3 regions of the Methylovorus sp. MP688 genome follow, and region 2 is predicted to be linked to each of the others. Evidence: predicted binding sites of a transcription regulator. Region 2 holds the regulator's gene; each other region holds the start of a gene.
What was found. The regulator sigma-54, encoded in region 2, starts transcription at its own class of promoters, with help from an activator protein. The targets are predictions, from matches to a motif close to TGGCACNNTTCCTGCT.
Positions count from the first base shown of each region.

Region 1: the regulator sigma-54 is predicted to act here: its motif matches at 2,509-2,524, upstream of MPQ_RS05955 (ammonium transporter).
Region 3: the regulator sigma-54 is predicted to act here: its motif matches at 1,490-1,505, upstream of MPQ_RS08660 (glycogen/starch/alpha-glucan phosphorylase).

Region 1 covers NC_014733.1:1,217,321-1,221,519, forward strand. Annotated here, with positions in the region: gene MPQ_RS05935 (helix-turn-helix transcriptional regulator) at 1-306, shown strand, start outside; gene MPQ_RS05940 (ArsI/CadI family heavy metal resistance metalloenzyme) at 309-794, shown strand; gene MPQ_RS05945 (arsenate reductase ArsC) at 814-1,326, shown strand; gene arsB (ACR3 family arsenite efflux transporter) at 1,323-2,345, shown strand; gene MPQ_RS05955 (ammonium transporter) at 2,563-3,771, shown strand; gene MPQ_RS05960 (Spy/CpxP family protein refolding chaperone) at 3,964-4,199, shown strand, end outside.
Region 2 covers NC_014733.1:227,080-231,278, forward strand. Annotated here, with positions in the region: gene rapZ (RNase adapter RapZ) at 1-74, opposite strand, end outside; gene hprK (HPr(Ser) kinase/phosphatase) at 91-1,056, opposite strand; gene hpf (ribosome hibernation-promoting factor, HPF/YfiA family) at 1,139-1,468, opposite strand; gene MPQ_RS01055 (RNA polymerase factor sigma-54) at 1,496-2,950, opposite strand; gene lptB (LPS export ABC transporter ATP-binding protein) at 2,975-3,697, opposite strand; gene lptA (lipopolysaccharide transport periplasmic protein LptA) at 3,754-4,199, opposite strand, start outside.
Region 3 covers NC_014733.1:1,826,444-1,830,642, reverse strand. Annotated here, with positions in the region: gene MPQ_RS08675 (energy transducer TonB) at 1-182, shown strand, start outside; gene MPQ_RS08670 (MotA/TolQ/ExbB proton channel family protein) at 239-982, shown strand; gene MPQ_RS08665 (biopolymer transporter ExbD) at 979-1,404, shown strand; gene MPQ_RS08660 (glycogen/starch/alpha-glucan phosphorylase) at 1,650-4,127, shown strand.

The DNA of each region.
Region 1 (4,199 bases), 990 kb from region 2:
GTAAAAGCACTCGCCGCATTGGCTCAGGAATCACGCCTGGGGATATTTCGTCTGCTGGTTCAGGCCGGGCCCGAGGGGTTGGCGGCTGGCAAGATCAGCGAGCTGGCTTCTATCCCGCCTTCATCGTTGTCGTTCCACCTCAAGGAGCTGGCGCATGCCGAGCTGGTGAGCGCGAAGACAGAGGGGCGCTTTGTGATTTACTCGGCCAACTTTACCCGCATGAATGATCTCTTGGCATTCCTCACTGAAAACTGTTGCGGCGGAACCGCCTGCATCTCTCTCGATTGCGCAAGCAAAGGAGCTTAACCATGAAACGCATGCATATCCATATCGCAGTGGACGACCTTGACGCCAATATCCAGTTTTATTCGGCGCTGTTCAACGCGGCCCCGGCGGTGCTCAAGCCCGATTACGCCAAGTGGATGCTGGATGATCCCCGCATCAACTTTGCCATCTCCATGCGCAACGCGCCCGCTGGCCTCAATCACCTGGGCATACAAGTCGAAAGCGAAGGCGAGCTGGCGGAGATGCACACTCGCCTGCAGGCGATAGAGCAGCAGACAGCAGCGCAGTTAAAGCCTGAGCTGGGCGCGGCCTGTTGTTATGCCAAGTCCGACAAATACTGGGTTACCGATCCCCAGGGAGTGCCATGGGAAACTTACCATACGCTGGAGGCCATCCCCGTGTTTGGCGCGTCGTCGGCGGAACCCGCCACGCAGGGCGAATGCTGTGTGCCGATCACCATGATAGGCAAAGCAACAAAACCGGTAGGCGCCAAACCCGGCTGTTGCTGATTATCTGGATGGCACGAAGATGAGCGAGAACATGGTTAAGGTACTGATTTTATGCACGGGGAACTCCGCCCGCAGCATCATGGCGGAGGCCTTGTTTAATATACTGGGGCAGGGGCGTTTCAAGGCTTACAGCGCAGGCAGCCATCCCAATGGCAAGGTGAATCCGTATGCCATCGAGCAAGTCGCGGCGATAGGCTATGACACCAGCGCCTTGCGCAGCAAGAGCTGGGATGAGTTTGCCGAGGCGGATGCGCCGCAAATGGACTTCATCATTACCGTATGTGACAACGCCGCAGGCGAGCTTTGCCCGGTATGGCCCGGTAAGCCCATCGCAGCCCACTGGGAATTCGAAGACCCCGCGGCCGTGCAGGGCACGGATGCTGAAAAGCGCGCCGCGTTTAAGCGCATTTTTCAGCAGATAGAAAACTGCGTTGCCCAGCTGGTGGCGTTACCCCTGAGCCAGCTGGCCCCCGATGCCATTCGTCAGCACATGCAAGCGATAGGGCAAAAACAACAGGAGCAGACCTCGTGAACATATTCGAGCGCTATCTCTCGCTATGGGTAGGCTTGTGCATTGTGGTCGGCGTCATGCTGGGGCAATGGCTGCCCGCGTGGTTTGAAGTCGCTGCTGGCCTGGAGTGGGCGGGAATCAACCTGCTGGTGGGCCTGCTGATCTGGGTCATGATCATTCCCATGCTTATGAAAGTGGATTTTCGTTCCTTGAGCGAAGTGAAATCACACTGGAAGGGCATCTCCGTCACGATTTTCATCAACTGGGCGATCAAGCCTTTTTCCATGGCGTTACTGGCCTGGCTGTTCATCCATCAGGTGTTTGCCTCGTATTTGCCCGCAGAGCAGCTTGACAGTTATGTCGCCGGACTGATTTTGCTGGCCGCCGCACCCTGTACCGCCATGGTGTTTGTCTGGAGCCGACTGGTGAATGGCAATCCGCTGTTTACACTCTCGCAGGTGGCGCTTAATGACAGCATCATGGTGATTGCCTTTGCGCCTATTGTGGCGCTATTGCTGGGGCTATCGTCCATCCATGTGCCGTGGACTACCCTCATGGTGTCGGTGCTGTTTTACATCGTGATCCCCGTGATCATCGCCCAGGGCTGGCGCAAACACCTGCTGCAGCAAGGCACGCCCCGCCTCAATGCCGTGCTGGAGAAAACCGGGCCATGGTCCATGCTGGCCTTGCTGCTTATGCTGGTGCTGCTGTTTGCCTTTCAGGGGCAGGCGATCATGACGCAGCCCTTGGTGATCCTGTTGCTCGCGGTGCCGATTCTGGTGCAGGTCTTCTTCAATTTTGGGCTGGCTTACTGGCTGAATCGGCAAGTGGGCGAGGTGCATGCGATTGCCGGACCTTCTTCCCTCATTGGCGCCAGCAATTTTTTCGAGCTGGCCGTGGCCACCGCCATTAGCCTGTTCGGCTTTCATTCCGGTGCGGCGCTGGCTACTGTGGTTGGTGTGCTGATCGAGGTGCCCGTCATGCTGCTTATCGTGCAACTGGTGAATCGCAGTCAGCATTGGTATGAGGCAAAGCGTTGATGCTCCATTTTCAAGCGCGATATCGCGGCCGGAAGCAATATCCTTAAGCCAAAATCCTCTTAATGCACACAAAACGTGCAATGCACTTATAAATGCACTTCAATAGTGCAAAATCTAAAATGCCCCAAAACTGAAATCCTGAAGAAACAATAACTTGCTGTATTGGCTTGAATTTTGCTCTTTTGAGCCAAACAAAAATTTCACAGGAGAGTAAGTAATGGAGACAGTGCAGTCAGCAAATGATGTAGTTTTTATGTTGCTCGGGGCGATTATGGTGCTTGCCATGCATGCCGGGTTTGCCTTTCTGGAGGTAGGCACGGTGCGCAGCAAAAACCAGGTGAATGCGCTGGTCAAGATCATGGTGGATTTTTCAGTATCCACCATTGCCTATTTTTTCATCGGCTATGGCATTGCCTATGGCGTGGATTTTATGCACGGCGCCGATGTGCTGTCCGCCAAGAACGGCTATGAGCTGGTCAAGTTCTTCTTCCTGCTGACCTTTGCCGCCGCCATTCCCGCCATTATCTCGGGCGGCATCGCCGAGCGTGCCAAATTCAATCCGCAAATCGCCGCGACATTTGCACTGGTCGGGCTGGTGTATCCCTTCTTTGAAGGCATCGCCTGGAACGGCCATTACGGTATTCAGGCCTGGCTCACCCAGCAGTTCGGCTTTGCCTTCCATGACTTTGCCGGATCAGTGGTAGTACATGCCATGGGCGGCTGGATCGCCCTCGGCGCCGTCATCATGCTAGGCGCCCGCCACGGCCGCTACAGCAAAGATGGCCGTCTGCATGCATTTCCACCATCCAATATCCCATTCCTGGCATTGGGTGCATGGATACTCACCGTCGGCTGGTTTGGCTTCAACGTCATGTCCGCCCAAACCCTTAATGCCGTCAGCGGCCTGGTCGCGCTGAACTCCCTCATGGCACTGGTCGGTGGCACCATCGCCGCCGTCATCCTCGGCCGCAACGACCCCGGCTTTGTACACAACGGCCCGCTGGCTGGCCTGGTCGCCGTGTGCGCAGGCTCAGACGTCATGCATCCCCTGGGCGCCCTTGTTACCGGTGGCGTTGCTGGTGTGTTGTTCGTCTGGACCTTCACCTTGGTGCAAAACCGCTGGAAAATCGACGACGTCCTCGGCGTATGGCCACTGCATGGCCTGTGCGGCGCCTGGGGTGGTATCGCCGCTGGCATCTTCGGCTCACATGCTTTGGGTGGCATGGGCGGCGTCAACATCGTTTCGCAGTTAATCGGCACGGCGCTGGGTGTCGTGATCGCCTTGGCGGGCGGATTGGTGGTCTATGGCGTGCTGAAGGCGGTGGTCGGCATCCGTTTGACGCAGGAGGAGGAGTACATGGGCGCTGATCTAAGTATTCATAAAATCCCTGCGACTTCGCAGCTTAGTGCGTTGGGAGATGATTGAACCCGGATTAAAAAATTTAACTGAATCAATTTTAATACGCCCGATTAGTCGGGCGTTTTTATTCGGTTTGATGGTCTTTACAACTATTTACCCAAGTTAACATACTTTGATTCAGACCCCTTTAACCTTTTGCTCCACGCGGCGTCTTACTTTGCGTGACACTTAATACTGAGTGAGTTAAAGGAGCGAGACATGAAAATCAATAAACACATTATTTTGCCAGGACTGTTGCTGGTGGGTTCACTTGCGGCATTTGGTACGGCGCTGAGTTATGCCGGTGACGATGAGGCTTGTGCCGGTCCGCATGGCAAACATGCGCATGCCGGTGGCCCTGGCGCTGAGGATGGCGGGTTTCATCGCGGTTTGCGTGGGCTGGACCTGACGGCGGATCAGAAGGCGCAGATAAAGCAGATTATGGATAAGCAGAA
Region 2 (4,199 bases):
CCAGCGTCTTCCAGAGCGCGCAACACAATGCTTTTGCCTGAGCCGGAAAGGCCAGTGACAATGATGAGACGCATATTGCTGGTGGCCACGCTAGCTCTCCACTTGCTGCTGGCGCTTCATGGCTTTGCTCATCTCGCGATGCTGGCGCTGCATGAACTGCTTGGTGCCGTTAATGCCGCGCAGCAACAGCATGTGGTTGCGCACGGCGACTTCGACCAGCACCGCAATATTGCGGCCGGCCGCCACGGGAATCATGACTTTGGGGATTTTTACGCCCAGGATTTTTTCGTGATGCGATTTGATCTTGAGCCTGTCCAGCAGTTGCGGCGCCAGAGTATCGGCCATCTCAAGCTGAATGATGAGATCGAGCGGTTTGGTGGGCTTGACGGCATTGTCACCAAACAGGGCACGGATGTTGAGGATGCCGAGGCCACGCACTTCAAGGAAGTCCTGCAGGATAGGGGGGCAGCGCCCTTCAAGCCGGTCCGGCGCAATCCGGTAGAAATCGACAATATCATCCGCCACCAGACGATGTCCGCGCGAAATCAGTTCCAGCGCGAGCTCGCTTTTACCAATGGCCGGGTTGCCCTTGATCAGGATGCCAAAGCCCTGCACTTCAATGAAAACACCATGGGAGCTCTCGGATTCGGCGACGGCTTGCGCCAGATAATGGCTCAGGACATCCATCAGCCCCGGGCTGCGCATGGGTGAGGTAAACAAGGGGGTTTGAAAATCATCCGAGGCTGCATTCAGCTCGGCGGGTGGTTTTTCACCATTGGCGACGACAACGGCGGCCAGGTCGGTGGAAAACAGATTGTGGATGGCTTTCTTGAGCTCTGGCTTGGGCAGGCTGCGCAAGTAATCCATCTCAGCACAGCCCAACACCTGCACGCGGTTGGGGTGTACAAAATTCAGATGCCCGATCAGTGCCAGCGAGGGCTTGGTCACCGTTTCACTGGTGAGCAGGTTTTCGCCGCCATTCAGCCCGGAAACCCAGGTGAGCTTGAGATTGCGGCGCATATCCCGGTAAAGCTGTGCAACACTGATGGTAGCCATATGATTACCTTATGTTCGGCAGGGACAAGGCGACTGGCGATATGTAAGACAACACGCCTTTGCCTTGTCCCCGGTTAGACCTTTATTCCGCAGCCGCCTGGTGCTTGAGGGCACCGTTGGCCTTGTGATGGTCGCTTACTTTTTCCTTGTGCTTCAGAACCTGGCGATCCAGCTTGTCAGCCAGCGCGTCAATCGCGCCGTACATGTTTTCACCGCTGCTTTCGGCATGGATATCGTGACCCGGCACATGAATGGTGGCCTCCACTTTCTGCGCCAGCTTCTCTACGCTCATGGTGACTTTGACGTCAATCACATGGTCGAAGTGGTTACTCACGCGCTCAAGCTTGCTCTGCACATATTCGCGCAGGGCTGGGGTAACGTCGAGATGGTGTCCGGTGAGATGCAGGTTCATGATTTACTCCTTCAGGTAAAACGCAGATCAAAGCGATCTGCGCTGGTTGGCCGCGGGTATCTGCAAAGACTCGCGGTATTTGGCAATGGTGCGACGAGCAACCACGATGCCCTGTTTACCCAGGATATCCGTGATCTGGTTATCCGACAGCGGCTTTTTCGGGTTCTCTTCGCTGACCATTTGTTTGATCAGGGCGCGTATGGCAGTGGCGGAACAAGCGCCCCCGGATTCGGTAGCCACATGGCTGCCAAAGAAATATTTAAGCTCGTAAACTCCGCGTGGGGTGAGCATGTACTTGCGCGTGGTAACGCGTGACACCGTGGATTCGTGCAGGCCCAGCTCATCGGCAATCTCGCGCAGCACCAGGGGGCGCATGGCGACCTCGCCGTGCTCAAAGAAATTGCGCTGGCGATCCACAATCGCCTGAGAAACGCGCAGGATGGTGGAGAAGCGCTGCTGGATGTTCTTGATCATCCACTTGGCTTCCTGCATCTGGCTCATCAGGTATTGGCTCGAGCTTTCGCGGTTGCGCTTGAGGATGCCGGCATACAGCTGGTTGATGCGCAGCTTGGGCACGACTTCGTCGTTCAGATGGGCCAGCCAGACACCTTTGATTTTCTTGACCACGATTTCATGCTGAATGTAATGATCAGACGTGATTTTGCTGAATTCACCACCTGGGCGGGGATTGAGTTGCAGCACCAGCTGTTGCACTTCGCGCAATACATCATCGTCGCAGGCCAGCAATTTTTTCAGTTTTGCGTAATCGCGGGCTGCCAGCAGGGGCAAGTGCGTTTCGGCAACCTTGATGGCGAGATCCACATAAGGCGTATCTGGTGGCAAGGCGCGCAATTGCAAGGATAGGCATTCTGCCAGATTGCGCGCGCCTATGCCGGGTGGGTCCAGGTTCTGGATATGCTTGAGCGCCGTCTGCAACTCCAGCATGTCGATTTCGAGCTCCGGTGGCAGCATCTCGGCCAGCTCTTCCAGCGACTGCTCCAGATAACCGTCGTCGGTAATGGTATCGACCAGCAGCATGGACAAGGTCTGGTCGCGCTCGGACAGTGGCAACAGTTTGAGCTGACCTAGCAGATGATCGCGCAGGCTGAGGCTGACCGCTTCCTGGTAGCTGAAATCATTGTCATCGTCATTGCCGGAGCTGCTGTCTTCCCAGCGGTTGCTGCCGCTGCTGCTGCCGAATTCAAAATAGTCATCGCCACCAAATTCATCCTGGCGGGGAGCTTCCTCCGGTGTGGCGGCCACGCTGGGCTCAGGGGCTACTGGCGCCGCAATGAAGTTGTCGGGGATTTCCAGCGGTTCTTCGATCTTGTCAGCGCGTTCCAGCAATGGATTCGCCTGCAGTAGGGTTTCCAGCTCCTGATTGAGCTCCTGCGTGGATAGCTGCAACAAACGGATGGACTGCTGCAGTTGCGGAGTCAGCGCCAGGTGTTGCGAAAATTTGAGTTGTAAGCTTTGCTTCATACGTGGGGGCCGCCAAATGTGTGCTTAGAGGCGGAAGTCCTTACCAAGATACACTTCTCTTACGCTATCGTTGTGAATAATTTCGCTGGGCTTGCCTGCCGCGAAGACGCGTCCTTCATTGACGATATAGGCGCGGTCGCAAATACCTAATGTTTCCCGCACGTTGTGGTCGGTGATCAGCACGCCGATATTGCGTTCGGTCAAAAAGCGGATGATCTTCTGAATGTCCAGCACGGCGATGGGGTCGATGCCGGCAAATGGCTCATCCAGCAGAATGAAGCTGGGGTTGGTGGCCAGGCAGCGGGCGATTTCAACGCGACGGCGCTCACCGCCGGACAGGCTGACCGCCATGCTGTTGCGGATATGCGTGATATGCAGTTCCTGCAGCAGCGATTCCAGCTGGTTTTCCATCTGTTCCGGCGCCAGTTTCTGCAACTCCAGAATCGCCATGATGTTTTCGGCCACCGTCATCTTGCGGAAAATCGAGGGCTCCTGCGGCAGATAGGCGAGGCCCAGGCGCGCACGACGGTGTATGGGCAGACGGCTCAGATCCTTGCCATCCAGCAGAATGCGGCCATCATCCAGGGCCACCAGCCCCACCATCATGTAAAAGCTGGTGGTCTTGCCTGCACCGTTAGGGCCCAGCAAGCCCACCACTTCGCCGCTATTGAGTTGCAGCGAAATATCCTGCACCACCGTGCGGGATTTATATTTCTTGCGCAGACCTTCTACGATTAATTGGCTCATGTTTACTCAGGTATATCGTGTTGCACGCCAGACTGACGGATTGTCAGCATGGCAGGTTAATTGGCCGTCGCGCCATCGGTGCCAGCCGGTTTTTTCTTGGGCTGAATGACGGCACGTACACGCCCGGTCGGTGTGGCAGGCGTTGCTGCCTGGCTGCCACCGCCAATCACCTCGGCATATTCGGCATTGGCGTCATACATGATGTAGTCACCATGCACGATGTCATCGCCTTTTTTAACCCAGGCCTTGGTGTAGAGCTGTACCTTGTCCATACGTCCATCGTACTCGATACGTTGACCGCTGCCTTCCATATATTCGTTTTTACCTTCCATTTTTTGCTTGAAGGTGGAGGGCGTCTGCGGATTACCGTAGGTCGTGCTGTGCTGAAAGCCTTCTTTGTCCTCGCGCACCACCAGCTTATCGCCACGGATGATCAGCGTCCCCTGGGTGAGGATTACATTGCCGGTGTAGATGCTGGTCTTTTTGGCATCATTTACGGTGA
Region 3 (4,199 bases), 1.3 Mb from region 2:
TGCGTATTTCAGCCACTGGCATGCCGGAAGACATTCAGCTGCTGGAACGCTCCGGATTTGAACGACTGGACAATGCGGCGGTAGAGTGGCTGAAGGCAGCCCGCTTCACGCCGTATCGCAAGAATGGCAAGGCGGTAAGTGTGTACGCCATTGTGCCGATGAGCTATTCGCTGCACGACTAGTCAGAATATTGTCAAAAGCACCATTATTATTTAGTTAAAACAAGAAGGAATATTGCATGCAAAGCGGTTACGAGTTTAATAGTCTGGCCTTTATTACCGATGGCGGCGTGGTTTCCATCACCGTTGCACTCTGTCTGCTGGTCATGTCCGTCGCCAGCTGGTACCTGATTATCGTGAAAGGCATCCAGTCCCTGCGCCTGCGTGCAGCGTCGCGCAATTACAGCCAGCGTTTCTGGGATGCCAGCTCGCTGGAAGTGGCTATCCGTGAAAACGGTGTCTCCACCCCGATGTCGCGCCTTGCCAATCAGGCAGTCGAAGCCGCAGAACATCATCAGCGTCACGCTTCCAAGCGTCTGGCGGATGCCTGCAATCAGGACGAATTTGTCGCACGCAGCATGCGTCGCGTTATCAGCGATGAAGGTGCGCGGCTGGAAAACGGCTTGACCATCCTGGCATCGGTCGGCAGCGTGTCACCCTTCGTTGGTCTGTTTGGTACCGTATGGGGTATTTACCACGCGCTGGCCAGCATCAGCATGAGCGGTCAGGCGACACTGGATAAGGTGGCAGGCCCGGTAGGTGAAGCGCTGATCATGACGGCATTTGGTCTGGCCGTGGCGATTCCTGCAGTGCTGGCTTACAACGCCCTGGTGCGCAGCAACCGCGTGCTGATGGCGCAACTGGACAGCTTTGCCAACGATCTGCATGTGCTGCTGACCACGGGTGCTCCGCTGACTCATGGCAATACGCCAGGAGAAAGCGCACTAAAGCCCCAAAGTCACCTTAAAGAGGTGACAGCATGATAGGTTCAGGCAACGGTTTTGGCTCGGGCAGCCATTCTGCGCCGATGGCCGAGATTAACACCACGCCGCTGGTGGATGTGATGCTGGTGCTGCTGGTGATCTTCATCATCACCGCGCCTTTGCTTACCCACGCTGTGCGCATTGACTTGCCGCAAGCCAGCAGCCAGCCTCTTCCAGAAAAACCCGAGTCATTCACCATCTCGATTGATAACGCCGGGCAGATTTACTGGAACGATACCCCGCTGGTGGAAGGCGAACTGGTGCTCAAGCTGGAGCAGGCTTCCAAGAAAGAGCCGCAGCCTGATATCAATCTGCGCGCCGACAAAGAAACCCGCTACGAAGTCATCGCCAAGGTGATGGCCGATGCCAAGAATGCAGGCGTGCAAAAGCTGGGGTTTGTTAGCGAACCTGCTACAAACTAAGCTCTGTCTGCTGTCTGTTGCATCAACAAAACCCCGTCTCTTGACGGGGTTTTGCTTTTGGGTGGTCCACATTCGCACATTAAACGGGCTTGTTTTTTGCTAGACTAGATGACAAGTCGTCACTGTGCGCTGCGCGCCTGCTGGTATTTTGAGTGGATTTTCCTGCCTGGGAATGTCATCTCCAGATCACGGTGGGCCGTTAGCCTGTACTGAATCTCCAGATATATGACAGGAATCTAACCGCCATGATAAGTTCAAATGCGTCCCAGCCCTCCGAGTTCACTCCCACCGTTACTACTGAAAAAACCCCGATAGCACAGGCTTTACAGAACCACCTGATATTTTCGGCATTTAAAACCAGTGCAACGGCAACGCCTCGTGACTGGTATGCCACGACCGCCTATACCGTTCGCGACCATGTGGTGGAACGCTGGGTCAAGACCTCCGAGGCTTATCAGGAGCGTGACCCCAAGCGCGTGTATTACCTCTCGCTGGAGTTCCTGATTGGGCGCATGTTGTCCAATGCTGCCCTAAATCTGGGCATAGCACCGGAAGTGAGCGAAGGCCTGCACGCGCTAGGGCGCGATATGGAGCAGGTAGTGGAGATGGAAACCGACGCTGCGCTGGGCAATGGCGGCCTGGGGCGTCTGGCGGCCTGTTTCCTTGATTCCATGGCCAGCATGGATATTCCCGGCACAGGCTATGGTATTCGCTATGAATACGGCATGTTCCGCCAGTCCATCAGCCATGGTCAGCAGATCGAAAATCCGGACAACTGGCTGCGCTACGGCAATATCTGGGAATTCCAGCGCCCCGAGAGTACCTATATCGTGCGCTTCTTCGGGCATGTGGTGGAGTTCCCCACCGAGCAGGGCATTGAATATCACTGGGTGGATTCCGAGGCTGTTGTCGCCATGGCCTATGATGTGCCGATTCCCGGCTATGGCACGGAAACCGTGAACAACCTGCGTTTGTGGTCGGCCAAGGCTACGCGTGAGTTTGACCTCATGCATTTCAACGATGGCAATTACGAAAAAGCCGTGGAAGAGCGCAATGCCACCGAGAATATCTCCAAGGTGCTTTATCCCAACGACACCTCGGTCTCAGGCAAGGAGCTACGCCTCAAACAGCAGTATTTCTTTGTCTCTGCCTCGATTCAGGACATCCTGCGCCGTTTCCTTGCCAATCATCACGACTGGAACATGCTGCCGGAAAAGGTGGCGATTCAGCTGAACGACACCCATCCGGCGATTGCCGTGGCCGAAATGATGTATCAGCTGGTCGATGTACACCGGCTGGAGTGGAGCCATGCGTGGAAGCTGGTGGTCAAGATTTTTGCCTACACCAACCACACGCTGATGCCGGAAGCGCTGGAGACCTGGTCGGTTGATCTGTTCGGCCGTCTGTTGCCGCGCCACTTGGGCATCATTTACAAGATCAATCACGAATTCCTGCAGATGGTGAATCACCGCTTCCCCGGCGATACCGATCTGCTGAGCCGCGTATCCATCATTGATGAAACCCACGGACGCCGCGTGCGCATGGCGCACCTGGCTGTGATCGGCAGTCACACGGTCAATGGGGTTGCCGCGCTGCATAGTGAGCTGCTCAAAACCACCTTGTTTGCCGATTTCAACCGGATTTATCCCGGCAAATTCATCAACATCACCAATGGCATTACCCCGCGCCGCTGGCTTAACCAGTGCAACCCTGGGCTCACCGCCTTGCTTGCCAAGGTGATAGGCGAGGGCTTCCACAAAGACCTGAGCAAGTTGCAGGGCATTGTGCCGCTGGCCGAAGATGCCGATTTCCGTCAGGCATTCCGCGAGATCAAGCTACAGAACAAGATCCGCCTCGCAGCCCGCATCACCAAGCTCACGGGCATCAGCCTCAACCCCAATAGCCTGTTCGATGTGCAGATCAAGCGCATACACGAATACAAGCGTCAGCTGCTCAACATGCTGCATGTCATCACCTTGTACAACCGCATCCGCAGTGGCAAGGCCGAGAGCATTACGCCGCGCACGGTGATTTTTGGGGGCAAGGCTGCGCCGGGCTACTGGATGGCCAAGCTGATTATTCGCTTGATCAACGATGTCGCCGCCATCGTCAATGATGACCCGGCAGTGGGCGATAAACTCAAGGTGGTGTTCTATCCCAACTACGAAGTTTCCGCTGCCGAATTGCTGTTCCCAGGCAGTGATCTTTCCGAGCAGATTTCCACCGCAGGTACCGAGGCCTCGGGCACAGGTAACATGAAAATGGCCCTGAATGGCGCTCTGACCATCGGTACCCTGGATGGCGCCAATGTTGAAATCAAGGAAGAGGTGGGTGATGAGAATATCTTCATCTTCGGCCTCACCACGCCGGAAGTCGCCGAGCTCAAGGCGCGTGGTTACAACCCCTGGGATTATTACCATGGCAATGAAGAGCTGCGCCAGGTGCTGGATATGATTGCCGGCGGTTTCTTCTCGGTGGATGAGCCAGACCGCTATCAGCCGATTTTTGACACTCTGCTGCACAAAGGCGACAACTACCTGCTGCTGGCGGATTACCAGAGCTATATTGATGCGCAGGATGCCGTGGGCCGGCTGTATGAGGATCAGGAGGAGTGGACGCGCCGCGCCATTCTGAATGTCGCCCGCGTAGGCAAATTCTCCAGTGACCGTACCATAGGCGAATACGCCAACAACATCTGGAAAGTGCATCCCATCCGCGGTTGATCATTTCATGCCGTCATAAAAACCTCGGGGCGTGCAAGCTTGCACGCCCTTTCTTTTGCGGTAGACTGTGAT